One region of the Weizmannia acidilactici genome, then DNA from elsewhere that is predicted to be linked to it. Evidence: riboswitches for the same ligand, from Rfam matches in the RefSeq annotation. Region 1 holds a riboswitch; each other region holds the start of a gene.
What was found. Region 1 has a riboswitch for S-adenosylmethionine ahead of metK (methionine adenosyltransferase). Riboswitches for the same ligand answer to the same signal wherever they lie in the genome.

Region 1 (3,436 bases):
TTAAATATGCCGCTGTCCGACCAGCCGTGTTCATCATCGCCCACAAGCGCGCGGTCCGGGTCTGCTGACAAAGTCGTTTTCCCGGTTCCGGACAAACCGAAAAACAGCGCCGTATCGCCATTTTTACCGGTATTTGCGGAACAGTGCATGGAAAGGATGCCTTTTTGCGGCAGCAAATAATTCATAATAGAAAAGATGCTTTTTTTCATTTCACCGGCATATTCCGTTCCGCCGATTAAAATGATGCGCCGTTCAAGCGAAATGATGATAAAGACTTCGGAATGCGTACCGTCTGTAGCCGGGTCAGCTTTGAACAGCGGCGCGGACAAAATGGTGAATTGCGCCTCGTGTTCCTGCAGTTCCTTCGCGTCCGGCCGGATAAACAATTGGTGCGCAAATAAATTATGCCAGGCGAACTCGTTCACGACCTGGATCGGAAGGCGGCTGGAAGGATCGGCACCTGCAAATCCTTTAAACAGAAAAATCTCGTTTCTGCTTTTTAAATACTGCACCATTTTTTTGTAAAGCTTGTTGAACACTCCGACAGAGATCGGCTGGTTGGCATTTCCCCAGTCGATGCGGCTTTTTGATTCGGAGTCGACAACGATAAATTTGTCTTTCGGCGATCTTCCCGTATATTTTCCCGTTACAGCGGAAACGGCCCCGGTAGAGGTCAGCACCGCTTCTTTCCTTACTAATATTTTTTCCATTAATTGTGGTACGGAAAGCTGAGTGCGTACATTTTTCCCCGAAAGCAAAAGTTTTAAATCATCAGAAGTGCCAATAAGATCCATTTCGATAAACCGCCCCTTTGAAAATCTTATTCTATCTTGTAAACGATATTAGTATAACATATTTATTTGATTGTCACATACTTGTGATTGAAATATGTGATGAAATAGGAAAGAAAGGGAAACAGGCTTTTTGATCGTGGAAACTTCCCGCAGACAATGAAAAAACATTGACACTGGCCGGTAAATTGCGTATGATTTTACTTTGAACGGATACTCTTATCCCGAGCTGGTGGAGGGACGGGCCCAATGAAACCCAGCAACCCGCCGCTGGAACAGGCGATGCGCTCGCAACGCAGCCGCCGCTTTAACTTCCAGGCAAAGGTGCTAACCTGCAGCAAGGAAAGGATTCCTTGAACGATAAGAGTGAAAGGCGCGATAAGCAATAGTCAAAACCTTTCCACTCTCCCATTGGTCGGAAAGGTTTTTATTATTGGCCGCTTTATTTCCTATAGGTATACTTGGAATTTGATATTTAATTTTGAGCCTGACATAATAAGGGTAATGAGTACCGTTAAAGAGGATAAAAACAGCAACCCATTTAAGGAGGAAAAGTGAATGTCAAAAAGACGGCATTTGTTCACATCGGAATCGGTCACGGAAGGCCATCCTGATAAAATTTGCGACCAGATTTCCGATGCAATTTTGGATGCAATTCTGGCAAAAGACCCGAATGCCCGCGTCGCCTGCGAAACTTCAGTTACAACCGGCCTTGTGCTTGTTACGGGGGAAATTTCCACGAATACATATGTGGACATTCCAAAAGTGGTGCGGCAAACGATTAAAGAAATCGGTTATACACGCGCGAAATTTGGATTTGATGCCGAAACGTGCGCGGTGCTGACTTCGATTGACGAACAGTCCGAGGATATCGCGCGGGGTGTCAACCAGGCACTGGAAGCGCGCGAAGGCCAGATGAGCGATGAAGAAATTGAAGCGATCGGGGCAGGCGACCAGGGCTTAATGTTCGGTTTTGCCTGCAATGAGACGGAAGAACTGATGCCGCTGCCGATCTCGCTCGCCCATAAGCTGGCGCGCCGCCTTGCCGAACTCCGTAAAAAGGAAGTACTTCCGTATCTGCGCCCGGATGCGAAAACGCAGGTGACCGTTGAATATGATGAAAACAATAAACCTGTCCGCATCGATACAATTGTCATCTCCACACAGCACAATCCGGACGTCAGCCTTGAGCAGATTCAGGCAGATATGAAAAAGCATGTCATCGAACCGGTCGTGCCTGCCCATCTCCTTGATGCGGACACGAAATATTTCATTAACCCGACCGGCCGTTTTGTGATCGGCGGACCGCAGGGGGATGCCGGTTTGACCGGCCGCAAAATTATTGTAGACACGTACGGCGGCTATGCCCGCCACGGCGGCGGCGCATTCTCCGGAAAAGACCCGACGAAAGTGGACCGTTCCGCTACCTATGCAGCCCGCTATGTCGCGAAAAATATTGTGGCGGCCGGGCTGGCGGAAAAATGTGAAGTGCAGCTTGCGTATGCGATAGGGGTGGCGAAACCTGTATCCATCTCCATTGATACGTTCGGTACCGGAAAAGTTTCTGAGGAAGTGTTGATTAAAGCCGTACAAGCCAACTTTGACCTGCGACCGGCCGGCATTATCAAAATGCTTGACCTGCGCCGCCCTATTTACCGGCAGACCGCTGCGTATGGGCATTTCGGCCGCAACGATTTAAACGTGCCGTGGGAAAAAACGGATAAAGCCGAAGCGTTGAGTGTGTTTGTGCACAATTATAAGGAAAATTAATGTAGATAAGGAGCGGGGCCTGATTTTGGCAGCCGCTCTTTTCTTATGTTTGAAAGAGCTGGACAAAAAGTTCTGCATTGGAGAGAATAATTAGAAAAATGTAAAGAAAAACCAATAGGTGAACCGGGGAGAATCCGGTTCGAAATGGGGAGAACCGCCAGACGAGTAAGCGCGGCACTTTGGGGAGAAAGATTGGCAAAACAGGGGAAAAACCGGTGCAACGGGGAGAACCTGATCCAAATCGGGGAGTCTCGGAATGCATCAACACGGCCCGGGCCGGTACGTTCCTCCCATGCAGTTTGTTTCTTTTTTAACAAATCGTATTTTTTCCTGCAAAAATGCCGGAAAAAATGCTAATATATATTACATGTGTTGAAAATGGCGCCGGAAAAGGGCTGCCATAAAAATGGTTTGTCAGAAGGTTTCTTCCTTCATTTGTTTTTTCACGAAAAAATTTTAAAATAAAATGTATCGAAACTATCAAAGTAGGTGACTTTCCTCATGTGCGGATTTATTGGCTGCGTCCATGACCATCCAATTGCATTATCAGATGAAGACAGGCAACTGTTTAAAAGCATGAACAATATGATTGTGCATCGCGGTCCTGATGATGAAGGCTACTACGAAGACGAACATATCCAGTTCGGATTCCGCCGTCTAAGCATTATTGACCTTGCCGCGGGGCACCAGCCTTTAACATATGAAAACGAACGGTATTGGATCATTTTTAACGGCGAAATTTATAACTATGTCGAATTGCGTGAGGCATTGCTAAAAGAAGGGCTTACGTTCGAAACAAATTCCGATACGGAAGTGATCCTCGCACTGTACAGCCATCTTGGCGAAAAAGCAGTTGGAAAACTGCGCGGTATGTT
Region 2 (3,436 bases), on a different contig from region 1:
TCTCATCATGGAGGAAGACGGGCAGGAATGGAAAGCGTTCCACAGCATGGACGGGTTGGGCATCACGCTGGCAAAATCGGCCGGTATCCGGTTCGCCATCATTACAGGGCGTAAATCGGGCATTGTCAGCCGCCGGGCAAAAGAACTCGGGATTGATGAAGTGCACCAGGGGATCCGCGACAAGTTCACCGTTTTTACGGAACTTGTTTCGCGGTTCGGCCTGTCTTTTGATGAAACCTGTTATATCGGCGATGATTTGAACGACCTTATGATCATGCGTGAAGCCGGTTTTTCGTGCGCACCAAGGAATGCGGCCAAATGGGTCAAACAGGAAGCTGATTATGTCACAGAAAAAAACGGCGGGGAAGGTGCAGTCCGCGAAGTCATCGATTTGATTTTGTCCAGGCAGTATGATTATGAAAAACTCGCCCTGCATTTTTTATACGAAAAAGTGGAGTTAAAACAGTAAGACAAAAGAAAATTTTTTCATAAAAAAGCTTGACGAATCCAAAAAAATGGTATAATTTTAATGAAAAGTATAAATATTATAGTTCTTATCAAGAGAGGTGGAGGGAATGGCCCAATGAAGCCTCAGCAACCTTCAATGCGCATGTACATTGAAAAGGTGCTAAGTCCAGCAAGTTATGGAACCATAACTTGAAAGATAAGAAGAACGGCTGAGTGTTAATAAAAAGCAAAAGTCTTCTTCTTATTGGAGAAGGCTTTTTTATTTACCATTTGAAGGAGTGTCAAGCATGTACCATACGGAAACGAAACTTGCACAGATCGGAAACCGCAGCGAAGACAGGACAGGCGCCGTCAACCCTCCTGTATATTTTTCTACCGCTTACCGCCATGAAGGGATCGGGCAGTCGACCGGATATGACTACTCCCGCACCGGCAATCCGACAAGGCAATTGCTCGAAGAAACGATTGCGGATCTGGAAGGGGGAGACCGGGGATTTGCCTGCAGTTCCGGCATGGCTGCGATTTTCACCGTTTTGTCTTTATTCCAATCCGGCGATGAATGGATTGTGAGTGATGATTTATACGGCGGTACATACCGCTTGCTCGAGCAGGGCTATAAAAAATGGGGGTTGTGTTGTAAGTATGTAAACACTTGCCATCCGGAAAATATAGAGAAGGAAATCACCCCGAAAACAAGAGCCATTTTTCTCGAAACTCCGACCAATCCCCTCATGCAGCAGACCGATATTGCCGCGGTTGCTGAAATCGCCAAAAAATACGGGATTTTGCTGATTGTTGACAATACCTTTTATACCCCTCTTTTGCAGCAGCCGATCAAACTTGGCGCAGACATTGTCATCCACAGCGCGACAAAATATTTGGGCGGGCATAACGATGTGCTTGCCGGCCTGATTGTCGCAAAAGGGGAAGAGATTTGCGAACAACTCGCCCTTTACCATAACGGCGCCGGCGCCACGCTCAGCCCGTTTGACTCGTGGCTTTTAATGCGCGGCATGAAAACATTGGCTTTAAGGATGGAAAAGCATGAAAAAAATGCAAAAGCTGTAGCGGAATTTCTGAACGGGCATCCGGATGTGGACGATGTGCTTTATCCGGGGAGAGGCGGGATGCTGTCTTTCCGGATCAAGGATGAGGCATGGGTTGATCCGTTCTTAAGGGGCCTGTCTTTGATCACGTTTGCGGAAAGCCTCGGCGGGACGGAAAGTTTTATCACCTACCCGGCAACGCAGACGCATGCCGACATTCCGGAAGAAAAACGGATCCAATCGGGCGTTGACAACCGGCTGCTCCGCTTTTCGGTCGGGATTGAAGATGTGCGCGATTTAATCGCAGATATTGAAAAAGCTTTTGCCAAAATCCATGAAGGGGTGCAAGTGCGATGACAAACGCTTATTCTTTTCAAACAAAGCTTTTACATAACAGCCATAAAATCGACCCGGCAACCGGAGCAGTAAGCGTGCCGATCCAGCATGCTTCGACTTACCACCAGTTCGATGTGGATCATTTCGGGAAATACGATTACAGCCGTTCGCTCAATCCGACAAGGGAGGCGCTTGAAGATGTGATCGCGGAACTTGAGGGGGGCGTGAGAGGCTTTGCATTTTCTTCCGGCATGGCCGCGATTTCGACGGCCTTCCTGCTGCTTTCGGCGGGTGATCATGTCGTCATTACCGAAGATGTGTACGGCGGCACGTTCCGGATGGTGACGGAAGTCTTGTCCCGGCTCGGCATTGAGCATACGTTTGTCGACATGACCAATTTGGAAGAAGTACGGCAGGCTGTCCGCCCTAATACAAAAGCTTTTTATGTGGAGACCCCGTCGAACCCGCTGCTAAAAGTGACCGACATCAGGAAGGTAAGCGGAATCGCTAAAGAAATCGGCGCGTTGACGTACGTGGATAATACGTTTTTAACGCCTGCTTTGCAAAGGCCGCTCGAACTCGGGGCGGATATCGTCTTGCACAGCGCGACGAAATTTTTGTCGGGGCACAGCGATGTTGTCGCCGGGCTTGCCGTTGTGAAAGACGAAGCATTGGCTGCAAGGCTTGGTTTCTTGCAAAATTCATTCGGGGCGGTGCTCGGCGTCCAGGATGCGTGGCTTGTCCTGCGGGGGTTGAAAACATTGCATGTAAGGCTTAAGCAGTCGCAGCAGTCGGCCATCCAAATCGCGCATTATTTGGATGCGCATCCGCTCGTGCGCAAAGTGCATTTCCCGGAACTGGAGCATCATCCGCAGCATGACCTGCAAAAGCGGCAGGCGGATGGGCCGGGCGCGGTGCTGTCGTTTGAGCTGGAAAATGAAGAAGCGCTCCGGGCATTTACCAAGCATGTAAAAATTCCGGTTTTTGCCGTCAGCCTCGGAGCGGTGGAATCGATCCTGTCTTACCCGGCGAAAATGTCCCATGCCGCAATGCCGTCTGAAGATCGGAGAAAACGCGGTATTGCCGACAGCCTGCTGCGCTTGTCGGTCGGGCTCGAGAACCCAGATGATCTCATTGCCGACTTTGAACAGGCATTTGCTTATGTACGGGAGGGGGCAGCTGTGAAATGACAATCAAAAAAGGGGGGCTGCTGACGGCTGGGCCCCCTTTTTGATTTTTTTAAAAGGACAAAAGGAAGCCAGTGGGGCCGTAAATTGTCTAAATAAAAAGGCTAACAAGACAAAATGGAGCCCGCAAAGCCGCCAACTGTCTAATTAATGCAGCATCAATAAAAAGGTTGCCCAACCATCTCGGACAAGCCCTCAACTTTACTCTTCCCAGTTTTCCTTCAAAATAATTTGATCGACAACCCTGGCGCTGGATTTGCCGTCTGTGTCGTCGAAGAAGTATTGGACGAACGGTTTGATTTTATGAATATCGAATTGTTCCTTTTTGATCGTTTCAATCATTTCGTCCGTATTTCGGATCAGCGGGCCTGGGATAAAGGATTTGTAATCGTAGTAGAA
Region 3 (3,436 bases), on a different contig from region 1:
TGAGGCTGGCGGTAAAGGAACACTACAATTTGGTACGGAAGTTGTCACTGCCGCTGATGGATCGGTAGCTGCATTGCTTGGTGCTTCTCCGGGTGCTTCGACTGCTGTTCACGTGATGCTTGAGGTAATCGAAAAATGTTTCCCGCAACATATGAAAGCGTGGGAACCGAAAATAAAAGAAATGATTCCTTCTTATGGCGTGTCACTGGCGGAAAATCCGGAGCTTCTTCAAGAAATTCGTACTACGACAGCACAGACGCTTGGCCTGAGCGAAAAAGAACCGGTTTATCATTAATGCTTTGGATGCGGAACAAAGGGACTGAACGAAAAAGTTAAACAATTTTTCTTCAATGGACAATTGTTTCTACTTAAAGAATTGGAATAGAACATCATTGAAAATAAAACATAGAACCATTGATCAATCTTTGGATTGAAGGTTCTTTTTTCAATATTCGCAGTTAGAGAGGCTTCCGGAATCATATAATAAATGTAATGGCGAATGGATTTACTCTCTGCAGCTTATTCTTAAGTCAGTGTACAAAGCCCAAGCAATGACATTGACGAAAGTATCATTTCGATAGTATGTTTGGCCTGTTTTTTCAATAAATTAAAAAATGTTTTGGCTTTTCCGTAAAATTGTTTAAAGTAAATAGGGCTTGCTGAATGAATCAGATGCAAGCCAAAATTCGGTTATCAAAAGACAAAATAGTGTTTTGTAAAAACTTCAAAAAAAGAACTCTGAGCTTTCGCTCCAGGTTCATGATGAGAAATTGGAGAGCTACAACTGTTTCACTTGTCTCCTGAAGGCGTGCTCGAATAAGGTCCAGCCCGTATTTACGCTTGCCTTCACCAAATTTGCCTTCAACGGCATTACATTCAGAAAAGGTGCCCCCTTTCTTGGTTTTTTAGTTTTGGTTAAACTCAATTATACCAAAGGATGGGGCCCTTTTTTTATTTTAAATTACAATTTTACTTTCGTAATTGGGATCATATTTCTTTTTTACCCTTGCTGCAATCACCATGGCGGCTGTTCCTGTGTGAGACAAATCCGATAAAATCAATTGGAATATATTGATTTTTATATTCAGATTCAGTAAAATAAAGATGTTGCTAAAATAATGAATATTTCTTATCAAGAGTGGTGGAGGGACTGGCCCAATGAAACCCGACAACCAGCATTTTTAAATGTATGGTGTTAATTCCAGCAGATATCCATCTGTAAAGATAAGAAAACAACAACATACTCGAAAAGAGTAAAGTCGTTTTCTTATGCGGGAAACGGCCTTTTTTGTGTCTGCTGGATGGGAAAAGAAAGGAGGGAGGTGAAATTCGGAATATTCGACAAAGCAACATTTTTATCTCTACATATCTGGTTTGTTGAGTGCATGAGCACGGATTCCACCTAGTGTCTGCATTTTGCAGTCCAGGCTGTTCAACTGCTATATGGGATTTTGCCAAAAGGAGGGATGAGATGGACTGGACCGTTATACAGCAAAGCATGCCTATATTTATTAAGGGATTCTGGCTGACTTTGCGGCTTTCGTTTTTCGGCATTCTTGGTGCGGCCGTTGCAGGCTTGTTGTGCAGTTTTGTTCAGTATTTTAAGGTTCCGGTATTGCGGCAGATCGTTTCGGCTTATGTAGAATTGTCGCGGAACACGCCATTATTGATTCAGTTATTTTTCCTTTATTACGGTCTGCCGCAGGTCGGGATAAAATTTCCCGCTGAAATCTGCGGGATTATCGGCCTTATTTTTCTGGGGGGCAGTTATATGGCTGAAGGGTTTTCCGGCGGACTGAACGGCGTGCCGAAAACACAGGTTGAGTCAGGGCTCGCGATTGGGCTGAACCAGTTTCAGCTGGCACGCTATATCGTTTTTCCCCAGGGATTGATGCTCAGCGTCCCTGCGTTTGCCGCAAACGTCATTTTTTTAATCAAGGAAACTTCCATTTTTACAGTCCTTGCCATTCCGGAATTGACCAATACGGCACTTGACTTAATCGGTATGTACTACCACACAAACGAGTACTTGTCATTGCTCGTGCTGGCGTATGCTGTCATTTTAATTCCGCTGTCCATCATACTGACATGGTTAGAAAAGAAGGTGCGTTATGGGACATTCGGGAATTAATATCTTCTTTGAAGGAGCCAACTTTATACGGTTATTGGGCGGATTATATGTCTCGGCTAAAATTGCCCTTTTGGCCATTCTCTTTGGCGGTGTGCTTGGCATTGTTTTAGGGGTCTTGCGGACATTGCATAATCCGCTGCTGAGGATGATTCTGCGGCTGTATTTGGAATTTTTCCGCATTGTGCCGACCATTGTACTGCTGTTTTTGTTTTATTATATTCTGCCGCAAAGCTTTAACATTAATTTCAAGGCAGATACGGTCGGGACACTCGTATTCAGTTTATGGATGGCTGCTGAAATGAGCGATATCGTCCGCGGTGCGTTGATTTCCGTTCCCCGGCACCAAGTTGAAGCCGGAAAAGCAATCGGTTTAAATCCATTTCAGCTCTACCGGTACATCCTTCTGCCGCAATCGGTCCACTTGATGATTCCGGCTACCATTAATCTAATGACCAGAATTATTAAAACGACCTCCCTGCTGCTGTTGATCAGCGTGGTGGATGTCATCAATGTCGGGCAGCAGATTATTGAAGCCAACAGCCACCGTTATCAGGACGGCGCTTTCTGGGTTTACGGTTTTATTTTTATTTTATATTTTATTTTATGCTATCCGCTTTCCCGTCTGGCAAGGCGATTAGAGAGGAGGGGCAAGGTAGGAGCAAATGGCTGAACCTTTACTGAAAGTAGAACATTTACAGAAATCTTACGGCAATAAACGCGTGCTGGAGGACATCAGTTTTGAAGTCGATGAAGGCAGCGTCGTCGTCCTTTTGGGTCCGTCCGGGTCGGGAAAAAGCACATTGATCCGATGCTTAAACGGGCTTGAAGTATTTCAATCCGGATCGATTGTTTTCAACGGGGAAACCGTTCAGTCGTCGCAGAAAAACTGGCGCCGGCTGCGGCAGCAGATCGGGATGGTTTTCCAAAGCTATGATTTATTTCCGAATATGACGGTGATGGAAAATATCCTCCTTGGCCCGATGAAGGTCCAAAAGCGGAAGAAAGACGAAGCCGCTCGGCAGGCATTAAGCCTGTTGAAAGAAGTTGGGATGGAACAGTATGCAGAGGCTTATCCGCGCGAATTGTCCGGCGGGCAGAAACAGCGGGTGGCGATTGTCCGCGCGCTTGAACTGAATCCGAGACTGATGCTCTTTGATGAGGTCACCGCATCGCTTGACCCGGAGATGGTCCGCGGCGTTCTCGAAATCATTCTACGTTTAGCCAAAGAAAATATGACGATGATCGTCGTCACGCATGAAATGAATTTTGCCCGGCAAATTGGTGATAAAATCCTGTTTCTTGAGG
Region 4 (3,436 bases), on a different contig from region 1:
CTTCTTTTATTTACGGGCCGCAAAAAGGTGCGAAGGCAGAAGATTTGCCAATGTTGGACGGTATTCTTTTCCGCTATGCCGAAAAAATAAAAGAACAGCTGGGCATGGACGTTGCCGATGCAAAGGGGGCCGGCGCGGCGGGCGGTCTCGGTGCCGGCTTGCTCGCTTTTTGCGGGGCGAAACTGGAACGCGGCATTGCAAAAGTGCTTGAATTGGTGAATCTGGAACAGCATGTAAAAGATGCTGATCTTGTCATAACGGGAGAGGGAAAAATAGATAACCAGTCGGTGAACGGAAAAGCGCCAATCGGAGTCGCGCAGCTTGCCAAAAAATACGGTATACCGGTCATTGCTGTTGCAGGCAGCGCCGACGATGATCTGCAGGCGGTTTACGAACACGGTATAGATCTGGTCATTGATGCTGTGCCAAAACCGGTAGCATTGAACGAAGCAATTGCAAATGCTGAAAAACTGATTACGAACGCCGGAGAAACGGCGTACCGGGCGTTTTGTTTGGCAAAACGTGCAGAAAAATAGTCCATGCCTGCTTCGACTTGCAGCCGTTCCGAAAAGAAGCAATGCCGTTTTTGAACTAAAAAAGCCATCAGGATATTATGCTGATGATGGCAAAGGATCAAAATGGGGACCGTAAAGCACATTTTACTTTTTGTGGGATATCTTTCGGGCAGGATCGTATCCCATCGATTTTTTAAATGCGGCAACGGCTTCCTCCATCTCCGGTGGTTTATTTTTAGTGGAAATCAAGCGTGCGGCCTGTCCCCCGCTTCCTCAAGTCATGGTTTGCCATTTTTTCAAGTGCTTTAATCGGTACCTTTTCGATCGTACAATCCTCTCCATCAAATTAAGTTTCTTTATTGTGGGGAATTCTTTTTGAATTGAAAATAAGAAAAATCGGACAAATTTTTGCAACCTGTCCGATTCTATCCGCTCTATTCTGCAACTTCTACACCAGGCACGGCCCGTTTATGTTTTCTTGCTGTATAGAAAATCAGGATTCCCCAAATCACAACAATTGCCGTATAGATGATGGTGTACCAGCTGCTGTCCGCATTGGCCAGTTTCAACAAAGTTTGGACATTACTGAACACAATCATGCCGCTTACAATCACGGCAAGCAAATGAGCCGGCATGATTTTGACAAGATAAGCTGCGATCGGCGCTGCGATCAGCCCACCCAACATCAGGGCAATCGTCCAGAGCCAGTTGATCTGCATGGCACCGAGGGATAAAAGAAAGCCGATGCTGGAAGCAAGAGAAACGGCAAATTCACTTGTATCCACCGAACCGATAACTTTCCGGGGTTCAATGTCATTCCTTGACAGCAATGCCGGCGTTGCAATCGGCCCCCATCCGCCGCCTCCGGTTGCATCGAAAAACCCTGCAACAAAACCAAGCGGAATAAAAAATGCATTGGATCGCGATTTCTTTCTGATTTTCAGAGTTCCGTGCGCATTGATTAAAAACCGGACGAGAATATAGATGCCCAGTGCAATAAGGAAAATGGAGATATAAGGTTTTAACGTACTTGCCGGAAGATGGCTGAGTACAGTCGCCCCAAGAAAAGCACCAACAGCCCCCGGAACAACCAATTTCCATATAATACCTTTATCGACATTTCCAAACTTCATATGGGAGACGCCGGATGCCGCCGTTGTAAAAACCTCCGCCAAATGTACGGAAGCCGACGCAACAGCCGGCGCAATCCCGAATGCCAGCAGCAGTGATGTCGAAGTGACCCCATAACCCATCCCGAGGGATCCGTCCACCAGCTGTGCGGCAAGACCTACAAGTGCTAAAACAATTAACTTTTGCATTGTCAATTTCCCCGCTTTCTTGACCGTATAATATTTGGTAATTCTGCCTGTTTAATAATTTCCAGCGTCAGCCTTTCGATAAAATCAGCCCCTTTCGATCAAGTGAAGTATTGCGCATAGGAGGGGCGGAAATTGGAAGAAAGAAAATTTGTACGCCAATTTACAAAAAAATCTTTCCGCCATTACGGAAAGACAGCGTTTTATGTATTTCGCTTATCTTCCAAAATGGTCCCCATTTTGCTGGACTTGGCACCTTACCGTGTGCTGGCAGGTTGTCGGACTTCATTGGGCCAGGTCCCTCCGTCACTCTTGATAAGTCTGTTGTTATGTCAATTTTATCAGAAAGTTGGTAAAAGTCAATGGAATTATTGTAAGTTTTTTTATCGGATTTATATGAAAGGTGAAGTTTGCTTACTTTTCCCCTATATAAGAACAGAAAAAAGCCCCATAAGATTGCAATCTATCTTATGGGGAAAGTTTATTTTGTATACCGGTTCGCATAGCACGAGGCCACAAATGCATCCGGCTTGATTTTCGGCTCCACGCCCATGGATTCCATGCGCGCGACCATTTCATTTACGAAATTGCTCGTTTTGTTCCGCCTGCCTGCGCCGATATCGATATGGCCTTCCATTGTAAAAGAGGCGCCTTCGTACAAATAAGGCAGAATAATATCGATCAGTTCGTTCTTTTTTTCTTCCGTAAACAGAGCGACAATTTCCTCGGTTAAAGATAATTCCAGCGAAATCCGTTCGTGCAAATGGTCCATTCTTCTCGGTACAACCGTTTTCCGGATGCAGGCCCATACACCGTGCCGTTCCTGCTGAATGACAATGCCGGTAATGAATAATGTGTACGTTCTGTGCACTTGTGAATCCGTCCCGACCATTAGGCGGTAATTGCCTTTCGGGTCGAGTTTCATAAAAGCGGCAATATGGAAAAATACTTCTTCGAATGACATATTTTTTTCCTGGAGGTTTTGAAACGACAACTTCATCTCTGCACCACCCATGGCCTTTTCCTTTATTATATGAAAGGCTTTTGTGATGTTGCAGCAAAAAGCTTTATTCAGCCGTTTCTTTTACCCGGAGAGACAAGGCAATCAGCACGGCTAAAATGATCAGGCATACGGTTGTTCCGATTTTACTGCTTCCGCCCAATAAAAATGCCAGAAAAATCCCCGCCAATGCCAAAAACGCAATCCAAGTTACAAACGGATATCCTTTTACGTGGAATGCCGGCCGCTTTTTATATGATTTCCGGAGTTTTAGCTGCGCCCCGCAAATAGCCATCCAGACAAGCAGCACGGTAAAGCCCGGGATCGCCATCAGATAGCTGATTACTTGGTCTGGTGTGAGATATGCCAAAACAATGCCGGCCAGGATAAACAGGGCGGTCAACAAAATACCGCTGTGCGGGATGCCTTTTTTGGAAATTTTTAGAAAAGCCCGCGGCGCTTCGCCGGACTGCGCCATGTTAAACAATGTCCTTGATGTGGCATAGATGCCGGAATTGGCTGCAGAAAGAACGGCAGTCAGCAGCACAAAATTCATAACATGTGCGGCAGCCGGAATGCCGGTGCTGCTAAAAACCTGTACAAAT

Region 2: it holds a riboswitch for S-adenosylmethionine, as region 1 does, so the genes downstream of both, GBH70_RS14065 (methionine biosynthesis PLP-dependent protein) here and metK (methionine adenosyltransferase) in region 1, are expected to answer to the same signal.
Region 3: it holds a riboswitch for S-adenosylmethionine, as region 1 does, so the genes downstream of both, GBH70_RS11710 (amino acid ABC transporter permease) here and metK (methionine adenosyltransferase) in region 1, are expected to answer to the same signal.
Region 4: it holds a riboswitch for S-adenosylmethionine, as region 1 does, so the genes downstream of both, GBH70_RS09455 (sulfite exporter TauE/SafE family protein) here and metK (methionine adenosyltransferase) in region 1, are expected to answer to the same signal.

The regions. Positions count from the first base shown of each region.
Region 1 is NZ_BKZR01000003.1:76,787-80,222, reverse strand. It holds gene pckA (phosphoenolpyruvate carboxykinase (ATP)) at 1-794, opposite strand, end outside; SAM riboswitch class I at 1,008-1,158, shown strand; gene metK (methionine adenosyltransferase) at 1,350-2,561, shown strand; gene asnB (asparagine synthase (glutamine-hydrolyzing)) at 3,063-3,436, shown strand, end outside.
Region 2 is NZ_BKZR01000046.1:18,540-21,975, reverse strand. It holds gene GBH70_RS14070 (KdsC family phosphatase) at 1-469, shown strand, start outside; SAM riboswitch class I at 552-671, shown strand; gene GBH70_RS14065 (methionine biosynthesis PLP-dependent protein) at 756-1,871, shown strand; gene metC (cystathionine beta-lyase) at 1,868-3,040, shown strand; gene GBH70_RS14055 (CDP-glycerol glycerophosphotransferase family protein) at 3,239-3,436, opposite strand, start outside.
Region 3 is NZ_BKZR01000031.1:21,617-25,052, reverse strand. It holds gene GBH70_RS11720 (malate:quinone oxidoreductase) at 1-295, shown strand, start outside; partial or broken gene GBH70_RS11715 (transposase) at 669-878, opposite strand; SAM riboswitch class I at 1,127-1,231, shown strand; gene GBH70_RS11710 (amino acid ABC transporter permease) at 1,472-2,131, shown strand; gene GBH70_RS11705 (amino acid ABC transporter permease) at 2,112-2,801, shown strand; gene GBH70_RS11700 (amino acid ABC transporter ATP-binding protein) at 2,794-3,436, shown strand, end outside.
Region 4 is NZ_BKZR01000022.1:6,488-9,923, forward strand. It holds gene GBH70_RS09450 (glycerate kinase) at 1-536, shown strand, start outside; gene GBH70_RS09455 (sulfite exporter TauE/SafE family protein) at 950-1,834, opposite strand; SAM riboswitch class I at 2,045-2,153, opposite strand; gene GBH70_RS09460 (ribonuclease H-like YkuK family protein) at 2,313-2,831, opposite strand; gene GBH70_RS09465 (amino acid permease) at 2,899-3,436, opposite strand, start outside.